2 regions of the Kitasatospora sp. NPDC056076 genome follow, and region 1 is predicted to be linked to the other one. Evidence: riboswitches for the same ligand, from Rfam matches in the RefSeq annotation. Region 1 holds a riboswitch; the other holds the start of a gene.
The links. A riboswitch is a leader RNA that binds a small molecule or an ion and turns the genes downstream of it on or off. The one in region 1 is predicted to bind S-adenosylmethionine.
Positions count from the first base shown of each region.

Region 2: another riboswitch for S-adenosylmethionine. It lies ahead of ACFC1T_RS29425 (aminotransferase class V-fold PLP-dependent enzyme); the one in region 1 lies ahead of thrC (threonine synthase).

Region 1 is NZ_JBHJWG010000016.1:86,236-94,804, forward strand. It holds gene groL (chaperonin GroEL) at 1-213, opposite strand, end outside; gene ACFC1T_RS15915 (cold-shock protein) at 570-773, opposite strand; gene ACFC1T_RS15920 (MoaD/ThiS family protein) at 1,321-1,599, opposite strand; gene thrC (threonine synthase) at 1,628-2,908, opposite strand; SAM riboswitch class I at 2,926-3,061, opposite strand; gene ACFC1T_RS15930 (glucosyl-3-phosphoglycerate synthase) at 3,211-4,215, shown strand; gene ACFC1T_RS15935 (trehalose-6-phosphate synthase) at 4,254-5,720, shown strand; gene otsB (trehalose-phosphatase) at 5,707-6,546, opposite strand; gene ACFC1T_RS15945 (DUF3263 domain-containing protein) at 6,735-6,971, opposite strand; gene ACFC1T_RS15950 (cupin domain-containing protein) at 7,094-7,438, shown strand; gene ACFC1T_RS15955 (extracellular solute-binding protein) at 7,492-8,569, opposite strand, start outside.
Region 2 is NZ_JBHJWG010000043.1:63,950-72,518, reverse strand. It holds gene ACFC1T_RS29445 (c-type cytochrome) at 1-18, opposite strand, end outside; gene ACFC1T_RS29440 (heme-copper oxidase subunit III) at 206-826, opposite strand; gene ACFC1T_RS29435 (hypothetical protein) at 1,224-1,649, shown strand; gene trpD (anthranilate phosphoribosyltransferase) at 1,770-2,846, shown strand; SAM riboswitch class IV at 2,990-3,107, shown strand; gene ACFC1T_RS29425 (aminotransferase class V-fold PLP-dependent enzyme) at 3,159-4,523, shown strand; gene ACFC1T_RS29420 (Lrp/AsnC ligand binding domain-containing protein) at 4,527-4,808, opposite strand; gene ACFC1T_RS29415 (rhomboid family intramembrane serine protease) at 4,851-5,633, opposite strand; gene ACFC1T_RS29410 (hypothetical protein) at 5,862-6,125, shown strand; gene ACFC1T_RS29405 (NYN domain-containing protein) at 6,415-7,716, shown strand; gene ACFC1T_RS29400 (NlpC/P60 family protein) at 7,938-8,569, shown strand, end outside.

The DNA of each region.
Region 1 (8,569 bases):
CTCCGCGCCGATCTTCTCGTAGGGGTCCTCGAGCTCGATCTCCTTGGCGATGGAGACACCGTCGTTGGTGATCGTGGGGGCGCCCCACTTCTTCTCCAGCACGACGTTGCGGCCCTTGGGGCCGAGCGTGACCTTCACCGCGTCGGCGAGCTGGTTCATGCCACGCTCAAGGCCGCGGCGAGCTTCCTCATCAAAGGCGATGATCTTGGCCATCAGAAGTGGTCCTCCGGGACACGGTCGACTGCTCGGACCAAGGGGTGCCCGCGACGGACGGCCCTGGTGTGCGGAGGTCCATTCCCCTGCCGCTCCCGGGGGCCTCACCGACCCGGTCCGCTGTCACTCTCACACTGTGAGTGCTAACGCCAATGATTAGCACTCCGGGTGGTCGAGTGCAAGCCCCACGGCCGACCCGCGAGCCGCCGCCCACCCCCGCCCACCCCCGCCCGGCACCCCGGACGGCCCGGCGCGGGAACGCGAACGGGCCCGTACGACGCGTGTCGTACGGGCCCGTCGAGAAGCGAGTGGTCACCAGCCGTGGGCCGCGCCGAGCTCCTGGGTTCCGGAAGAGGTCAGACCGCCGCGCGGACCATGTCCGCCTGCGGGCCCTTCTGTCCCTGGGAGATCTCGAACTCGACCCGCTGGCCCTCCTCGAGGGTGCGGTAGCCGTCCATCTGGATCGCGCTGTAGTGGACGAAGACGTCCGCACCACCGTCGACCGCGATGAAGCCGTAGCCCTTCTCCGCGTTGAACCACTTGACGGTGCCCTGAGCCATTCCGAACTCCCCTAGTGCTGTGCTGGCCCTTCACGGGCCAGCAGGTCGCGGGCCCGGGTCTGGTTTGAAGGCCGGCCCGGGGAACCCCCCCTGGACGCAGCCGTGCACGCCGCAATCCTCCGCACGGGGGCGCCGGACGGCTTCCGTGAGCGGTTGATTACGTCGACCGCCGCTGAATGTATCCGGATCGACGCCCTCTGCAACAGGGTCCGCCGCCGGGAATTCCGCAGCCCCGTCGAGAGACAAGAGCGAACAAACCGGGAGGAAATCGGCAATTAGCGCCGGACATAGCGGACGAATTACTCAAATGCCTGCAGGAATTCTGACATCTGCCTGACATGTTTCACCGCCCGGGCCCCGGGCCGGTCTCAGCGCCCGGACGGGCTCCGGCGAAGCACCCACCGCCGGAAGGGGAAGCCCTGTTCCCAGCAGAGCCACACTCTACTCCGACTCGGACCGAAAATATTCCCACCGAAATGCCGACGGCCGTCCGCGCGTACGGAGAGCGGAATTCCGTACGCGCGGACGGCCGGGAAGCGGGAACGGCTCAGCAGCCGCCGGCCACCGCCGGAATGATCGAAACGCTCGCACCGTCCGCGATCCCGGTCGCCAGACCCTCGGCGAACCGCACGTCGTCGTCGTTCACGTACACGTTGACGAAGCGGCGCAGCTTGCCGGTGTCGTCCAGGATCCGGGCCGCGATGCCCGCGTGGTTGCGCTCCAGGTCGGCGATGACCTCGCCCAGGGTGGCCCCCTCGGCGGGCACCTCGGCCGCACCGCCGGTGTAGGTGCGCAGGATGGTGGGGATGCGGACGTTGGCGCTCATGACTCTCCTAGCGGGGTGGGGGGGTGGATCAGACGGACGCGAGGCCGGCGGCGTGGAAGGAGTCCAGCGTCGGGCGGATGACGGCGGTCATGCCCGCCTCGGAGACGGCGTCCAGCGTCTTCAGGCCGTCCCCGGTGTTGATCGCGACGGTCTCCTTGGACGGGTCCAGCTGACCGGTCTCCACGAGCTTCTTCAACACGCCGACGGTCACCCCGCCCGCGGTCTCCGCGAAGATCCCCTCGGTCCGGGCCAGCAGCCGGATCGCCGCCACCACCTCCGCGTCCGTGACGTCCTCCACCGCGCCGCCGGTCCGGCGGGCGATGTCCAGCACGTACGGGCCGTCCGCCGGGTTGCCGATCGCCAGCGACTTGGCGATGGTGTCCGGCTTCACCGGCCTGATCACGTCCCGGCCGGCCTTGAACGCCGCCGACACCGGCGAGCAGCCCTCGGCCTGGGCGCCGAAGATCCGGTACGGCCGGTCCTCCACCAGGCCCAGCTTGATCAGCTCCTGCAGACCCTTGTCGATCTTCGTCAGCTGCGAGCCCGAGGCGATCGGGATGACGATCTGCTCCGGCAGCCGCCAGCCGAGCTGCTCGCAGATCTCGTAGGCCAGCGTCTTGGAGCCCTCGCCGTAGTACGGCCGCAGATTGACGTTGACGAAGCCCCAGCCCTCGCCGGCCGGGTCCCCGATCAGCTCCGAGCAGAACCGGTTCACGTCGTCGTAGTTGCCCTCGATGCCGACCAGCTCACCGCCGTACACCCCGGCCATCACGACCTTGCCCTGCTCCAGGTCGTGCGGGATGAACACGCAGGAGCGGAACCCGGCCCGGGCCGCCGCCGCACCCACCGCACCGGCCAGGTTGCCGGTCGACGAGCAGGACAGCGTGGTGTAGCCGAACGCCCGGGCCGCCTCGATCGCGCAGGCCACCACCCGGTCCTTGAACGAGTGCGTCGGGTTGCCCGAGTCGTCCTTGACGTGCAGCTGGGCGGTGAACCCGAGCTCCCGGCCCAGGTTGTCCGCCTTCACCAGCGGGGTCCAGCCGGGGTTCAGGTTGGGCTTCGAGGCGACGTCGGCCGGCACCGGCAGCAGCGGCGCGTACCGCCAGATGGACGCGGGGCCGGACTCGATCCGCTTGCGCAGCTCCTCGGCGCGCTCGCTGCCGAACTCGTAGGCGATCTCCAGCGGCCCGAAGCACTCCACACAGGCGAAGCTGGGGCCGAGCGGGAAGCGGGTTCCGCACTCCCGACAGGACAGGGCGGCGGCGGGGCCGAGGTCGACGGAAACAGGTGCGGCGATGTCGATAGCCATGATGGCGGAGGCCTCTCTCCTCATCTTCCCCGCGGCGCGGTCGCGCCACAGGCCGGAATTGGCACCTGTCCCGCCGGGGCCTGTCAACGACAGCCGAGCGAGAAGGTTGCCGGGACGTCAACGGGCCGTTCCCTCAGTCCCTCTGGATGAGCTTGTGAAATTGTGGTGGTGCGCAGCGGCGACCCCGGCGTGCAAAGGTCCGACCGCTGTACGAAGACTGTATCCGAAGGCGCCAACCCTGAACGGGACCGTCCGCCAAGCGAGATGACCCGTCCCACCCGATCCCGCCGAGGAGAGTCACCGTGCCCGCCGAACCGACCCACGCCCTCCTCCCACAGGCGGCGTCCTGGCTCCGCCGCCGCTCGTGGAGCGCGGCCGAGCGGCCGGTCGACGCCCTCCTCGCCGCCAAACGGCGTACCGGCCGGACGGTCAGCGTCGTCCTCCCCGCCCTCGACGAGGAGGCCACCGTCGGCGACATCGTCCGCACCGTCCGGCGCGAGCTCATGGACCGGATCCCGCTCGTCGACGAACTCGTCGTGGTCGACTCCGGCTCCACCGACGCCACCGCCGCCGTCGCCGCCGAGGCCGGCGCCCGGGTGGAACACCGCGACCGGATCCTCCCCCGGCTGCCCGCCGTCCCCGGCAAGGGCGAGGTGCTCTGGCGCTCCCTTCTGGTCACCCACGGCGACATCGTCTGCTTCATCGACGCCGACCTGCGCGAGTTCGACCCGGCCTTCGTCTCCGGCATCGTCGGCCCGCTGCTCACCGACCCCGGCATCCACCTGGTCAAGGCCATGTACGACCGCCCGCTCGAGACCGAAAGCGGCGCGATCGTCCCGGCCGGCGGCGGCCGGGTCACCGAACTCGTCGCCCGCCCCCTGCTCAACCTCCACTGGCCGGAACTCGCCGGCTTCGTCCAGCCCCTCGGCGGCGAGTACGCGGCCCGCCGCTCACTGCTCGAACGGCTGCCCTTCCCCACCGGCTACGGCGTCGAACTCGGCCTCCTGGTCGACGCCCTGGACCAGGTCGGCCTCGACGCGCTGGCCCAGGTCGACGTCGGCGTGCGGCACCACCGCCACCAGGACGGCCAGGCCCTCGGCCGGATGGCCGCCACCATCTACCGCACCGCCCTGGAACGCCTCGACCGCTCCCACCGCCTCAAGGCCTCCGCCGACCTCGTCCACCCCCACCTCACCCAGTTCACCCGCGACCCCCACACCCGCGCCTTCACCGCCCACACCCACCCCGTGACGGCCCTGGAACGCCCCCCGATGCACACCGTCCCGGAATACGCCACCCGCCGTTGACGGGTTTGCCGCCCCGACCCCCCGGCAACATCCCAACCATGGGCGATCTCACGACCGAACGTTCGAGTGCGACCGGAACCGCCCCCGTCCTGGTGGCCTCCAACCGGGGACCGGTGTCCTTCGGCACCGCCGACGACGGCACGCTGACCCTGCGCCGCGGCGGCGGGGGCCTGGTCTCCGGCCTGTCCGCGATCGACGACCCCACCGCCGTCTGGGTCTGTGCCGCGCTGAGCGACGCCGACCGCAGAGCCGCCCGGGAGGCCCCCGCCGGCCGCCTCGACCTCGCCGGGCACGAGGTCGGCGGACAGGCCGTACGGATGCTCGACATCGACCCGGAGACCTTCGCCCGCGCCTACAACGGCGTCGCCAACTCCACCCTCTGGTTCGTCCACCACCTGCTCTACGCGACCCCCACCGCGCCCTCCTTCGACGCCGGCTTCCGCACCGAGTGGGCCGCCTACCAGGCGTACAACGCCGCCTTCGCCGACGCCCTCGCCGCCGAGGCCGCCCCGGGAGCCGCCGTCCTGGTCCAGGACTACCACCTCTCCCTCACCCCGGCGCTGCTCCGCGAAGCCCGCCCCGACCTGCGGATCGGCCACTTCTCCCACACCCCGTGGGCGCCGCCCGAGTACTACCGGCTGCTCCCCGACGACGTCGCCCGGGCCGTCCTGACCGGCATCCTCGGCGCCGACCGGGCCGGCTTCCTCACCGAACGCTGGGCCCGCGCCTTCGCCGCCTGCTGCGAGGACCTGCTCGGCGCCGCCTTCGACCCGGCCGCCCTCACCGTCACCCACGGGGGCCGCACCACCCACCTGGGCGTGCACGCCCTCGGCGCCGACGCCGACTTCCTGCGCGAACGCGCCCACCGCCCCGACGTCGACGAACGCCTCGCCGCCCTGCGCACCGCCGTCGGCGACCGCCGCACCATCGTCAGGGTCGACCGCACCGAGCTGAGCAAGAACATCGTCCGCGGCCTCCAGGCCTACCGGCACCTGCTCCGCACCCGCCCCGAGTGGCACGACCGGGTGGTCCACATCGCCTTCGCCTACCCGTCCCGGACCGACCTCGCCGAGTACCGCGACTACACCGCCGCCGTCGAACGCCTCGCGGCCGCCATCAACGCCGAGTTCGCCACCCCCGCCTGGCAGCCCCTGATCCTGCACGTCAACGACGACTTCCCGCGCAGCCTCGCCGCCTACCGCCTCGCCGACGTGGCCCTCGTCAACCCGATCCGGGACGGCATGAACCTGGTCGCCAAGGAGGTCCCGGTGGTCTCCGACCACGGCTGCGCCCTCGTCCTGTCCCGCGAGGCCGGCGCCCACGCCGAACTCGGCGACGACGCCCTCACCGTCAACCCGTACGACGTCATCGCCACCGCCGAGGCCCTGCACACCGGCCTCACCATGAGCCCCGGGGAACGCGCCGACCGCACCAAGCGCCTGGCCGCCGCGGCCACCGCGCTCCCCCCGCAGCAGTGGTTCCTCGACCAGCTCAACGCCCTCTGAGGGCCTCCCCCAGCGCCCCCAACAGCTCCACCACCCCGTCGGGCCCGTCGACCACCACGTCCGCCAGGTCGGCGAGCTCCCGCACCGGCGCGTCCCCCACCGCGCCGGCACACACCAACAGCCCGGCCAGCCCCTGCCCCCGCAACTCCTCCACCGCCCGGAACGCCGCCACGTCCCCCAGGTCGTCCCCCGCGTACAGCACCGCCCGCGCCCCGCGCTCGCGCAGGAACCCGGTCAGCGCCGCCCCCTTGTCCACCCCCGGCGGCCGCAACTCCAGCACCAGCCGCCCGGGCTCCACCACCAGCCCGTACTCGGCCGCCAACTCCCCCACCGGTCCGCGCAACGACTCCAGCGCCCGCTCCGGCTCCGCCGTACGCCGCGTGTGCACCGCCACCGAGCGCCCCTTGTCCTCCACCCACGTCCCCTCGGGCGCCCCCACCCGCTCCAACACCCCCGGCAACGCGCCCCGCACCCCGGCCACCCCCGGATGCACCTCCGGCGCCGAGAGCTCACCCGCCTCCCACCGCTCGGCCCCGTAGTGCCCCAGCACCACCAGCCCCGGCACCCCGGCGAACCCCCCGTACTCCGCCGCCAACCCCGCCGGCCGCCCGGTCACGACCACGACGGCCCCCACCACCGCCGCCAACCCCCGCAACGCCCCCACCACGCCCGGATGCGCCCGCGCCCGCGAGGGATCCGCCACGATCGGCGCCAACGTCCCGTCGAAGTCCAGGGCGACCACCGCCTCACCGGGCGCCGCCAGAACCGCCCGCAACCCGTCCCGCCCGGCCTCGGTCGCCGGCACCACCATCTCGTCAAGACCCATACCGACACCCATACCCCGCCCCGGAACCGGCACCCCCACCCCGGCCCCGCGCAGGGCGAAGCCCGCACCCACCCCACCCACAGCACCCCCTCCCCCTCCCCACCCGACCGAGGCGAGAGGGACGCGCTGCCGGACCCACCCACCCTCCCGAAAGCCCCCCACCCACCAACAGCCCCGCGCAGCGGCCGTCACCGCGCCCCCCGCCGCCCCTCCCGCACCCGCCGCAACCGATTCACCAGCACCGGCGCGAACGCCAACGCCTCCTCCCGGTCCAACAACCCGTTCAGCACCTGGTAGTACCGCGTGGAGGAGAGCCCCAGCTCCTCCCGGATCGCCCGCTCCTTGGCCCCCGCCGTCCGCCACTGCCGCCCCTCCAGCGCCAGCACCGCCCGGTCCCGCTCACTCAGCCCACTCGGCTCGCCCACCACGCACCACCTCCGCACATCCCCCCGCATCCCCCACGGACCTACGAAGTGTCATTCTCGGACGCGCCCCCGACACACTCTGCCCCCCACCCCGGTGCCCCCGCCCGGCTAGCGTCACCCCCATGACCAGCTTCGCCGTCCACATCCCCACCGCCGACCTCGACCCCGAGCCCCTCGACCCGTCCCAGATCGTCTCCGGCACCCCCGAGGTCACCGGAAAGGTCCTCGCCGAGTCCCCCGACGGCCGCCAGCTGCGCGGCATCTGGCAGATCACCCCGGGCGTGGTCACCGACGTCGAGGCCGACGAGATGTTCGTGGTGCTGAGCGGCCGGGCCACCATCGAGATCGAGGGCGGCCCGACCCTGTCCGTCGGCCCCGGCGACTGCGCCGTCCTGCGCGAGGGCGACCGCACCACCTGGACGGTCCACGAGACCCTCCGCAAGGCCTACGCGATCACGCTCCCCTGACCCCGCCCCGGCACCGGCCCTCGCGGTGAGCCCCCCGCCCCCGGCAGGGGGCCTCACTGCTTGCGGACCCGGCCCGCTTCCTTCATCGCCGCGTCCTGCAGCCCCTGCAGCACCTGCTTCGGGTCCCCGGTCACGGCCTGCCCGATCCCCGTCTTGATCCGGTTGCTGACCTCACCCCAGGCCGGGTCCCCGAACGGGTAGAAGCTGGCGTTGGTCAGCCCCACCGCGAACTGCTTGAGGTCCTCGTGCTTGGGGTCCGAGGACATCTGGTTGAAGGCGTCCTGGGTCACCGGCAGCAGGTTGTACTGCTCGTCGAACTTGAGCTGGTAGTCCTTGGTGTAGACGAAGGACAGGAACTTCTTGATCTCGTTCTTGTGCCCGTTGGCCTTGAACGCCATCATCCAGTCCGCGACGCCGAGGCTCCCGGTCCTCCCCACGCCGTCCTTCTTCGGGATGACCGCCGTCCCGAAGTCGATCTTCCCGGCGGACGCCATCCGCAGCAGGGTCGGGTGCCCGTTGAGCATCGCGACCTTCCCGGAGGCGAAGTCCTGGAACACCGGCGTGCGGTTCATCTTGCCGGGGTCCGGGTACGTCAGCCCGGTGCTGACCAGGTTGTTCTTGAGCCAGGTGAAGGTCGCCTGGTTCTGGTCGCTGTCGATGGTGTAGTTGCCGACGTCGTCCGAGAGCGAGCCGCCCCCGCTCAGCGTCCACAGCATCGACTCGGCCGGCGCCTCCTCGGGCCCCAGCGGCAGCCCGTACGGGGTCACCCCGGGCACCTTGGCCTTGATCTTCTCGGCCGCGGCCCGCAGCTCGTTCCAGGTGGTCGGCGGCTGGGTGATCCCGGCCTGCTTGAAGATCGCCTTGTTGTAGAAGAGCACCCGCGAGGAGGAGACGAAGGGGATCCCGTACTGGGTCCCCAGCACCTGCCCGGCGTGCGAGAAGTTGTCCATGAACTTGGCCTGGGTGTCCATCGAGAGGACGTCCGCGGCCGCGTACAGCCGGTCCGCCGCGACCTGCTCGGCGAAGCCGCCGGTCTGCAGCAGGTCGGGCGACTTCCCGGCCGCGATCATGTCGTCGACCTTCTTGCCGATGTCGGTCCAGCTGTCGACCTCGACCTGGACCTTGATGCCG
Region 2 (8,569 bases), on a different contig from region 1:
TGCGGAGAGCTTTTTCACGGAATAACCCCGGTGTCAGGATCTGGTCGACTGGTGGGTGCACCCGGCGGCCGGTCTGGCCGGCACGAGGTTGCCTGTCCAAGGCTGCGCGCGCGGTCGGTCGGTGGGAGCGTCGGCACCGGCAGAAGCGGCCCGTCGCCGGTGAGGGCGGGGGCCGCTGCCGGTGGCCAGCGACCTGATCAGCTGGTTACTTGATCAGGTAGATGGTCGCGAACAGGCCGATCCACACGACGTCGACGAAGTGCCAGTAGTAGGACACGACGATCGCGGCGGTGGCCTGCTCGTGCGTGAAGCGCTTGGCTGCGTACGTCCGTCCCAGGACCAGCAGGAAGGCGATCAGGCCGCCCGTCACGTGCAGACCGTGGAAGCCGGTGGTCAGGTAGAACACCGTGCCGTACGGGTCGGAGGACAGCGAGAGGCCGTCGTTCTTGACCAGCTCGGTGTACTCGTAGACCTGGCCGCCGATGAAGATCGCGCCCATGAAGAACGTGAGGGCAAACCACCCGCGGAGCTTCTTCACGTCACCGCGCTCGGCGGCGAACACGCCGAGCTGGCAGGTGAGCGAGGAGAGCACCAGGATCGTGGTGTTGATCGAGGAGAACGTCACGTTGAGGGCGTGCGCCTTCTCGGCCCAGAACTCGGCTCCCTTGACGGAGCGGAGCGTGAAGTACATCGCGAAGAGGGCCGCGAAGAACATCAGCTCGGAACTGAGCCAGACGATCGTTCCGACGCTGACCATGTTCGGTCGATTGACCGATCCGTGCGCGTGCCCGGTTTCTGTTGCTGTTGCTGTCGCCACGACGGACATTATGTCGGTCCCTTATTCCGTCTTCACGTCGGGGGGTGTCCCTCGGAGTGTCCGGTGCGTGCGGTATGCCCGCTTGAAGGCCGACGGAGGGTCCGGACGAGGGCTGAGCAGCGGCGTGTCCCTTTTCTGACGGTTCCTCGGAGGGGCCCGCGACCCCGTTGCCCGGCGCGCCGTTGCACGGTCGGCCCAGTGTCCTGCCGTAGGGGGGCGGGGCGCCGCATCCGCCGTCCGGGTGGACCGGGCGGGTCCGGGTGACGGGCCGTCCTCCGAGCGGGTGAGTCACGGGCGCGGCGGCTTGAGGGGGAACGTGCGCGAGGGGGACCGGCGACGGGGGAAACGGGAGTAGCATCCGGATCAGGTGAACGTGGTCCGGATCACACTTGAGGGAGCAGGGTCCATGGCGTACACGACCGACGAGACGCTCACCGTCCTCGTCTACAGCGACGACCGCAACACCCGCGAGCAGGTGCTGACGGCGCTCGGCCGTCGCCCCGCCGAGGATCTTCCGGAGCTGTCCTACCTCGAATGCGCGACCACCCCCGCGGTGATCAAGGCGCTGGAGAAGGGCGGCGTCGACCTCTGCGTGCTGGACGGCGAGGCGGTGCCGGCCGGCGGCCTCGGCCTCGGGCGCCAGCTCAAGGACGAGATCTACGGGTGCCCGCCGGTGCTGGTGCTGATCGGCCGGCCGCAGGACTCCTGGCTCGCCGCCTGGAGCCGGGCCGATGCCGCGATCTCCCACCCGGTCGAGCCGGTGGCGCTGGCCGAGGCGGTCGCCACCCTGCTGCGGGCCCGGCTGGCCAAGCGGGCCCCGGCCACGCGCTGAGCGGCGCCGTCTCAGTCCTGGAGAAGGGGGCGCCGTGGGCACCCCGCCGCTCGATAGGCTGGCTCCATCCGTACGGACGTCCCCCCGGTGCGGGGGAACCGACTACAGCTGGAGTCAGCCATGGTGAACGTGAACCCTGCGAACGGTGGTACCGACCCCGCGCAGGTGGTCCGCACCTGGCCGGACATCCTGGCGGCTCTGTTGAAGGGGGAGGACCTCGACCGCTCGTCCACCGCGTGGGCGATGGACCGGATCATGAGCGGCGAGGCGTCCCCCGTCCAGGTGGCCGGGTTCATGGTGGCCCTGCGGGCCAAGGGCGAGACGGTCGACGAGATCGCCGGCCTGGTGGACGCGATGTACGACCACGCCGAGCCGCTGGACATCCCCGGCCCGGCGGTCGACATCGTCGGCACCGGCGGGGACCGGGCGAAGACCGTCAACATCTCGACCATGTCGGCGATCGTCGCCGCGGCGGCCGGGGCCAAGGTGGTCAAGCACGGCAACCGGGCGGCCTCCTCGTCCAGCGGCTCCTCGGACGTGCTGGAGAAGCTCGGGGTGGCACTCGACCTCTCCTCCCGGCGAGTGGCCCAGGTGGCCGAGGAGGTCGGGCTCACCTTCTGCTTCGCGGCGAAGTTCCACCCCTCGATGCGGCACGCCGCCACCGCGCGGCGCGACCTCGGGGTGCCCACCGCCTTCAACATCCTCGGCCCGCTGACCAACCCGGCGAAGGTCACCTCGCACGCCATCGGCTGCTTCGACACCCGGCTGGCCGGGCTGATCGCCGGGGTGCTCGCCCGGCGCGGGGCGACCGCGCTGGTGTTCCGCGGCGACGACGGGCTGGACGAGCTGACCATCACCACCACCTCGCGGGTCTGGGTGGTGCGCGACGGCGTGGTCACCGAGACCACGTTCGACCCGCGGGACGTCGGCATCGAGCTGGTCGGCATCGAGGCGCTGCGCGGGGCCGACGCCGCCTACAACGCCGAGGTGGCGCGCCGACTGCTGGCCGGGGAGCGCGGGCCGGTGCGGGACGCCGTCCTGCTGAACACGGCGGCGGCGCTGGTCGCGCTGGAGCTGGGCGACGCCCCGCTGGCGGAGCAGCTCGCGGCGGGCATGGTGCGGGCGGCGGAGGCGATCGACTCCGGCCGGGCGCAGGACCTGCTGCGGCGCTGGTCCGAGGCCACCAGCCGGATCTGAGCCGGTAGTTGAGGGCCCGTGTCGATGCGTCGGCACGGGCCCTCCGGCTGCCCGCCCCGAGCCGGAGGGGCGCGCCGAGGAGGCTGTCCGGATGGTGGATGCCTGTTTGACCGTCCGACGTACCCGACCTAGAGTCTTCGCCAGGTCATGAGTGACAGCGCGAAGCCCCAGCTCGCTGTCCGGCAACCCTCCGTCCGTGGCGGGGTGCCCTGGGTGAGGACCGGGTCGCCGGGCAAGCCGTCCGCGCGACAAGCGCGGACACCGGACGATCAGCACTCCCGGGGTCCCTTACCCGTGAAGGAGTGCATCCTCATGTCCCTCTCCCTCGGAACCACCGCCCCGCTCGCCGTCCTCGGCCACGACGTCGAGGTCCCGCTCGTCAGCGGTGAGAAGGTCGGCTACGCGGCGCTCGACTACGCGGCCAGCGCGCCGGCCCTCCAGCGGGTGTGGGACGACGTCGCCGCCTACGCCCCCTACTACGGCAGCGTGCACCGCGGCGCCGGCTACCTCTCCCAGCTGTCCACCGACCTGTTCGAGCAGAGCCGCCGGACCGTCGCCGAGTTCCTCGACCTGCGCGAGGGCGACCAGGTGGTCTTCACCCGCGCCACCACCGACTCGCTCAACCTGCTGGCCGCCGCCGTCCCGGCCGGCACCCGGGTGTTCGCCTTCGAGACCGAGCACCACGCCTCGCTGCTGCCGTGGGCGCACGCCGGGCTGGAGGTCTGCTACCTGCGGGCGCCGCGCTCGCGGGCCGAGGCGGTGGCCGCGCTGGAGGAGGCGCTGGCCGCGGCGCCGGAGGGCCCGAAGCTGCTGTGCGTCACCGGCGCCTCCAACGTGACCGGCGAGCTGTGGCCGGTCGCCGAACTGACCGGGACCGCGCACCGGTACGGCGCCCGGGTGGTGCTGGACGCCGCCCAGCTGGCCCCGCACCACCGGGTCTCGGTGCGCGAACTGGGCGTCGACTGGATCGCCTTCTCCGGCCACAAGCTGTACGCGCCGTTCGGCACCGGGGTGCTGGCCGGGCGCTCCGACTGGCTGGACGCGGCCGAGCCCTACCTGGCCGGCGGCGGGGCGACCCGGACGGTGGCCCGGGAGCTGGACGGCTCGGTGGCGGTGCAGTGGCACACCGGCCCGGCCCGGCACGAGGCCGGCTCGCCCAACGTCATCGGCGCCTACGCGATCGCCTCGGCCTGTCGGGCGCTCACCGAGGCCGGCTTCGACGCGCTGGAGGCCCGGGAGCGGGAGCTGGTCGAGCGGCTGACGGCGGGGCTGGCGGAGATCCCGGAGGTCCGGGTGCTGAACCTGTTCGGGGCCGGCTCGGCCCGGGTGGGCGTGCTGTCCTTCGTCGTCCGGGGCTGGAACAGCTCACACTTCTCGGCCGCGCTGTCCGCCGAGTACGGCATCGGCGTGCGCGACGGGCTGTTCTGCGCCCACCCGCTGGTGCGCACCCTGCTCGGGGACGAGGACGTGGCGCCCTCCGAGTGCGGGGCGCCCGAGCCCTCGCTGCCCGGTGAGCGCAGCCTGAACGCGATCCGGGTGAGCTTCGGCGCCGGCACGCCGGACGAGCACGTCGAGCGCTTCCTGGCCGCGGTCCGCGAGCTGGTCTCGGACGGCGCGGCGTGGAACTACCGCAACGAGGGCGGCCGTTGCGTCGCCGACACGCGTCGCGCGAGCTGAGTCCTACTCGTCCAGGCCGAGGGCGAAGGCCGCTTCCAGGTCGTGCTGGGAGTAGGTGCGGAAGGCGATCTGGGTCTCGGTGTGGGCCACGCCCGGGACCTTGTTGAGCCGGCCCGGGATGACCTCGGCCAGGTCGTCGTGGCGGCGCACCCGGACCATCGCCACCAGGTCGTACCCGCCGGTCACCGAGTACACCTCGCTGACGCCCTCGATCGCGGCGATGGCCTCGGCGATCTCAGGGATGCGGTCGACACTGGTCTTGATCAGGACGATGGCGGTGATCACAGTTCGGGCTCCTTGATGGGGGTGCGGCCAGCGTATCGGGCCTCAGCCGGGGCGTCTCGGGGGGTGGCCGACCACCGTGCAGGCGTACAGGAAGCCCGCCGAGAAGCCGATCACGTGCACCAGGTAGGCCACTCCGGGCCCGGCCGAGTGCACCGACCACCACTGCAGGGCGAACCAGAGGCCGAGCACCAGCCAGGCCGGGAAGCGCAGCGGGAGGAAGAGGAGCAGCGGGACGAGGGTGGTCACCCGGGCCCGCGGGTGGAAGCGCAGGTAGGCGCCGAGCACGGCGGAGATCGCGCCCGAGGCGCCGATCAGGACCCGGGTGGAGTCGGGCGAGTGCACCTCGGCGAGCGCGAAGCCGTACGAGGCGGTGCAGCCGGCGGCCAGGTAGAAGAGGAGGTACCTGGCCCGGCCGACCCGGCGTTCGACGGTCGGGCCGAAGACGTGCAGGAAGAGCAGGTTGCCCAGCAGGTGCAGCCAGCCGGCGTGCAGGAAGAGGCCGGTGAGGGCGGACACCGCCGGGTGCTTGCCCGGGGTGGGGGCGGCGGGGCAGCCGGGGACCGGGTCGGGGGCCTCGGCCAGTTGTCCGGCGGTCAGCGGGTGGCCGGTCAGCAGTTCGGCGGGGACGGCGCCCCAGCGCTGCTCGTACCGCTGCTCGGCGCAGATCCGGGCCTGGCCGGTGCCGTACAGGGGGTTGAGGCCGGCCGCCGGGCCGAGCAGGAAGACCAGGGTGTTGACCGCGATCAGGGCGTAGGTGACCGCCGGGGCGGGCAGCGCCGGGCGGCCGTCCCGCGCGTCGGTGTGGTCGGGGGCCGTGAGCGCCATGCGGCCAAGCATCCCTCCGGGCGCGGCAGGTGACACGGCGGTTTACGGCAGGTGGACTACTGGTCCGTCCGGCGGGGCGGGACGGACTCCGGTCATCTCAGCTGACCGGTGGTCCTCGTGGTTGCCCCAGGCAATAGGCTTGGGGCGGGCATTCCCGCCTCCCGCCGCCGACGCCGGGGCTCCGGGGGAGCGCCCGGCCCGCCCAGGGACCAGCCGAGAGGACCCCCGATGACCGTCCCCGCTCCGACCGCCGAGACGCGCTGGCGCTGCACGCTGTGCGGCAACCTCACCCGCTTCGACGTGACCCGCTCCGCGCGGGTCACCGAGTTCCTGCACTTCGACCTGGCCGGCGAATCCCGGGTCGAGGAGACCGAGGTGCACAGCGAGACCGTGGAGTCCGTGCGCTGCCGCTGGTGCAACGCGGTGGACCAGGTCGAGCTGGTGGCCCGTCCGGGTGCCGAGGCCGCGGAGGCCCCCACCACGCAGGGCTGACCCCTCCGGTGCGGTGGGCGGTGCGCGACACCGCCGTCCACCGCACGGGACAATACAGACAAGACGCACGGAGCGTGACGACAGGGGCGGCCGCGGCCGCACCCGCTGGACCAGGATCGGAGCCGAGGACGTGGTGGACGCAGCGAGGGAGCCCGGCGAAGCGCAGGGGCTTCAGCCCGCTGCGCCGGCACCGGAGCCGGCCGCCGGGCCGGTCCGGTCCGAGACCGACCTCCCGGGGGGCGCCGGCGGGGCCCCGGCCGGCGCGGGTGCCGAGCGGGCGCCCGAGAAGCTGGACCGGCCGCTGCCCGAAGGGGTGCGCCGGCGGGTGGTCGGGCTGGCCTCGGACGCGCTGGGCGGGCTGCCGCCCGGGGAGCTGCCGCAGAGCCTGCGTCAGTACGTCAAGTTCACCCCCGCGCGGCGGGCCAAGTACGCGGCCACCGCGCTGGCGGCGGCGCTGGAGTCCGAGCCGGCCTTCCGGGTGCGGATAGCGGAGCGGCTGCGGCTGGGCCAGCCGGACCTGGTGAAGGCACTGGAGTCGGGCACCGTCCCCGGCGCCGCCGATCCGATGGACGTCGCGGCCGCCGCCTACCTGGTGCGCTCGCCCGGCTGGAGCCGACTGGTCGCCGAGGCGGGCGAGGAGGCCGAGCGGGCCGGCGCCGAGGACGCGGCGGCGGAGGCCGCCCGGCAGGTGGAGAAGCTCCAGGCCGAGCTGGCCGAGGTGCGGGCCGCGGCGCGGGCGGACCTGGACCGCCAGCGCGCGGAGTTCGAGGGCGTGCGGCGGGAGGCCGAGTCGCTGCGCAAGAAGGTGCGGTCGCTGGAGAGCGACACCCGGCGGGCGCAGGCCGAGACCCGGCGGGTGACCGGGGAGCTGGAGGCGGCGCGGGCGCAGGCCACCGGGGAGCGCAGCGCGGCCGAGTCCGAGGCGCGGCGGCTGCGGCACCGGGTGTCCGAACTGGAGACCGCGGTCGAGCAGGGCCGCCGCTCGGCCCGGGAGGGCCGCAGCGTCGAGGACATGCGGCTGCGGCTGCTGCTGGACACCGTGCTGCAGTCGGCGCAGGGCCTCCAGCGGGAGCTGGCGCTGCCGGTCTCCCAGCTCCGCCCGGCGGACCTGGTGGAGGCGGTGGTGCCGGGGTCGGCCTCGCCGCACGACGTGGCCCGGCGCGGCCTGGCCGAGGACGACCCGGCGCTGCTGGACCAGTTGCTGGCGATCCCCCAGGTGCACCTGGTGGTGGACGGCTACAACGTGACCAAGACCGGGTACCCGGCGCTGCCGCTGGAGCAGCAGCGGATCCGGCTGCTGGGCGGGCTGGCGATGCTGGCCCAGCGCACCCAGGCGGAGGTCACCTGTGTGTTCGACGGGCAGGACCTGGACGTACCGGTCATCATGGCGCCGCCGCGCGGGGTGCGGGTACGGTTCAGCCGGACCGGCGAGACCGCGGACGAGCTGATCCGCCGTCTGGTCCGGGCCGAGCCGCAGGGCCGTCCGGTGGTGGTGGTCTCCACCGACCGGGAGGTCGCGGAGGGCGTGCGGAAGGCGGGTGCGCGCCCGGTGGCCTCGGTGCTGCTGCTGAACCGGCTGGCCCGGCCCTGAGCCGGCCCCGAGCCGGGTCGGAGTCGGGACGGGGGCCGTGACGGCAGGTCAGTGGGGCTTCCGTGCGGGTGTGCGGATCCGGTGAAGTCAGTGGGGGAACCGGAGTTCACGCCTTCGGGGGAGTGGCAAAACGGGTAGATCTTCACTAGGGTCTGGCGTCAAACCTATTTTCCGGAATCTCACCTGATCAGGTGAGTCCGATGGAAGAAGGAGCCGGTCCCTTGGCCTCCCACCGCCGTCCCAAGCAGCCGAGCCGCGCGCGGGTCTCCGTGCTCACCGCTGCTGCTGCGACCGCGGTCGCCCTCTCCGCCCAGGTCGCCGCGCATGCCGCGCCGCAGCCGAACAAGAGTGACGTCAAGGCGCAGATCGACCAGCTCCAGCAGGAGCAGGAGCAGGCGGCCGAGAAGTACAACGGCGCCAAGGAGCGCTCCGACCAGCTCCGCAAGCAGGCCGACCAGCTCCAGGACCAGGTGGCCCGCAGCCAGGACCAGATGAGCCAGCTCCAGGTGGGCCTGGCCCAGGTCGCGGGCGAGCAGTACCGCACCGGCGGCATCGACCCGTCCGTCCAGCTGATGCTCTCCTCCGACCCGTCCGGCTACCTGGACAAGGCGTCGAGCGTCCAGCAGGCCAGCACCACCCAGACCGAGGCGCTCAAGGGCCTGCTCGACCAGCAGCGCCGGCTGGACCAGGAGAAGGCCGAGGCGGCCGCCGTGCTCGCCTCCCTGGACTCCACCACCAAGGACCTCAACCAGGCCAAGGCGGACGTCAACACCAAGTTGAAGACCGCCCAGGACCTGCTGAACTCGCTCAGTGCCGCCGACCGGGCCGCGCTCCGGGCCCAGCAGCAGCAGGA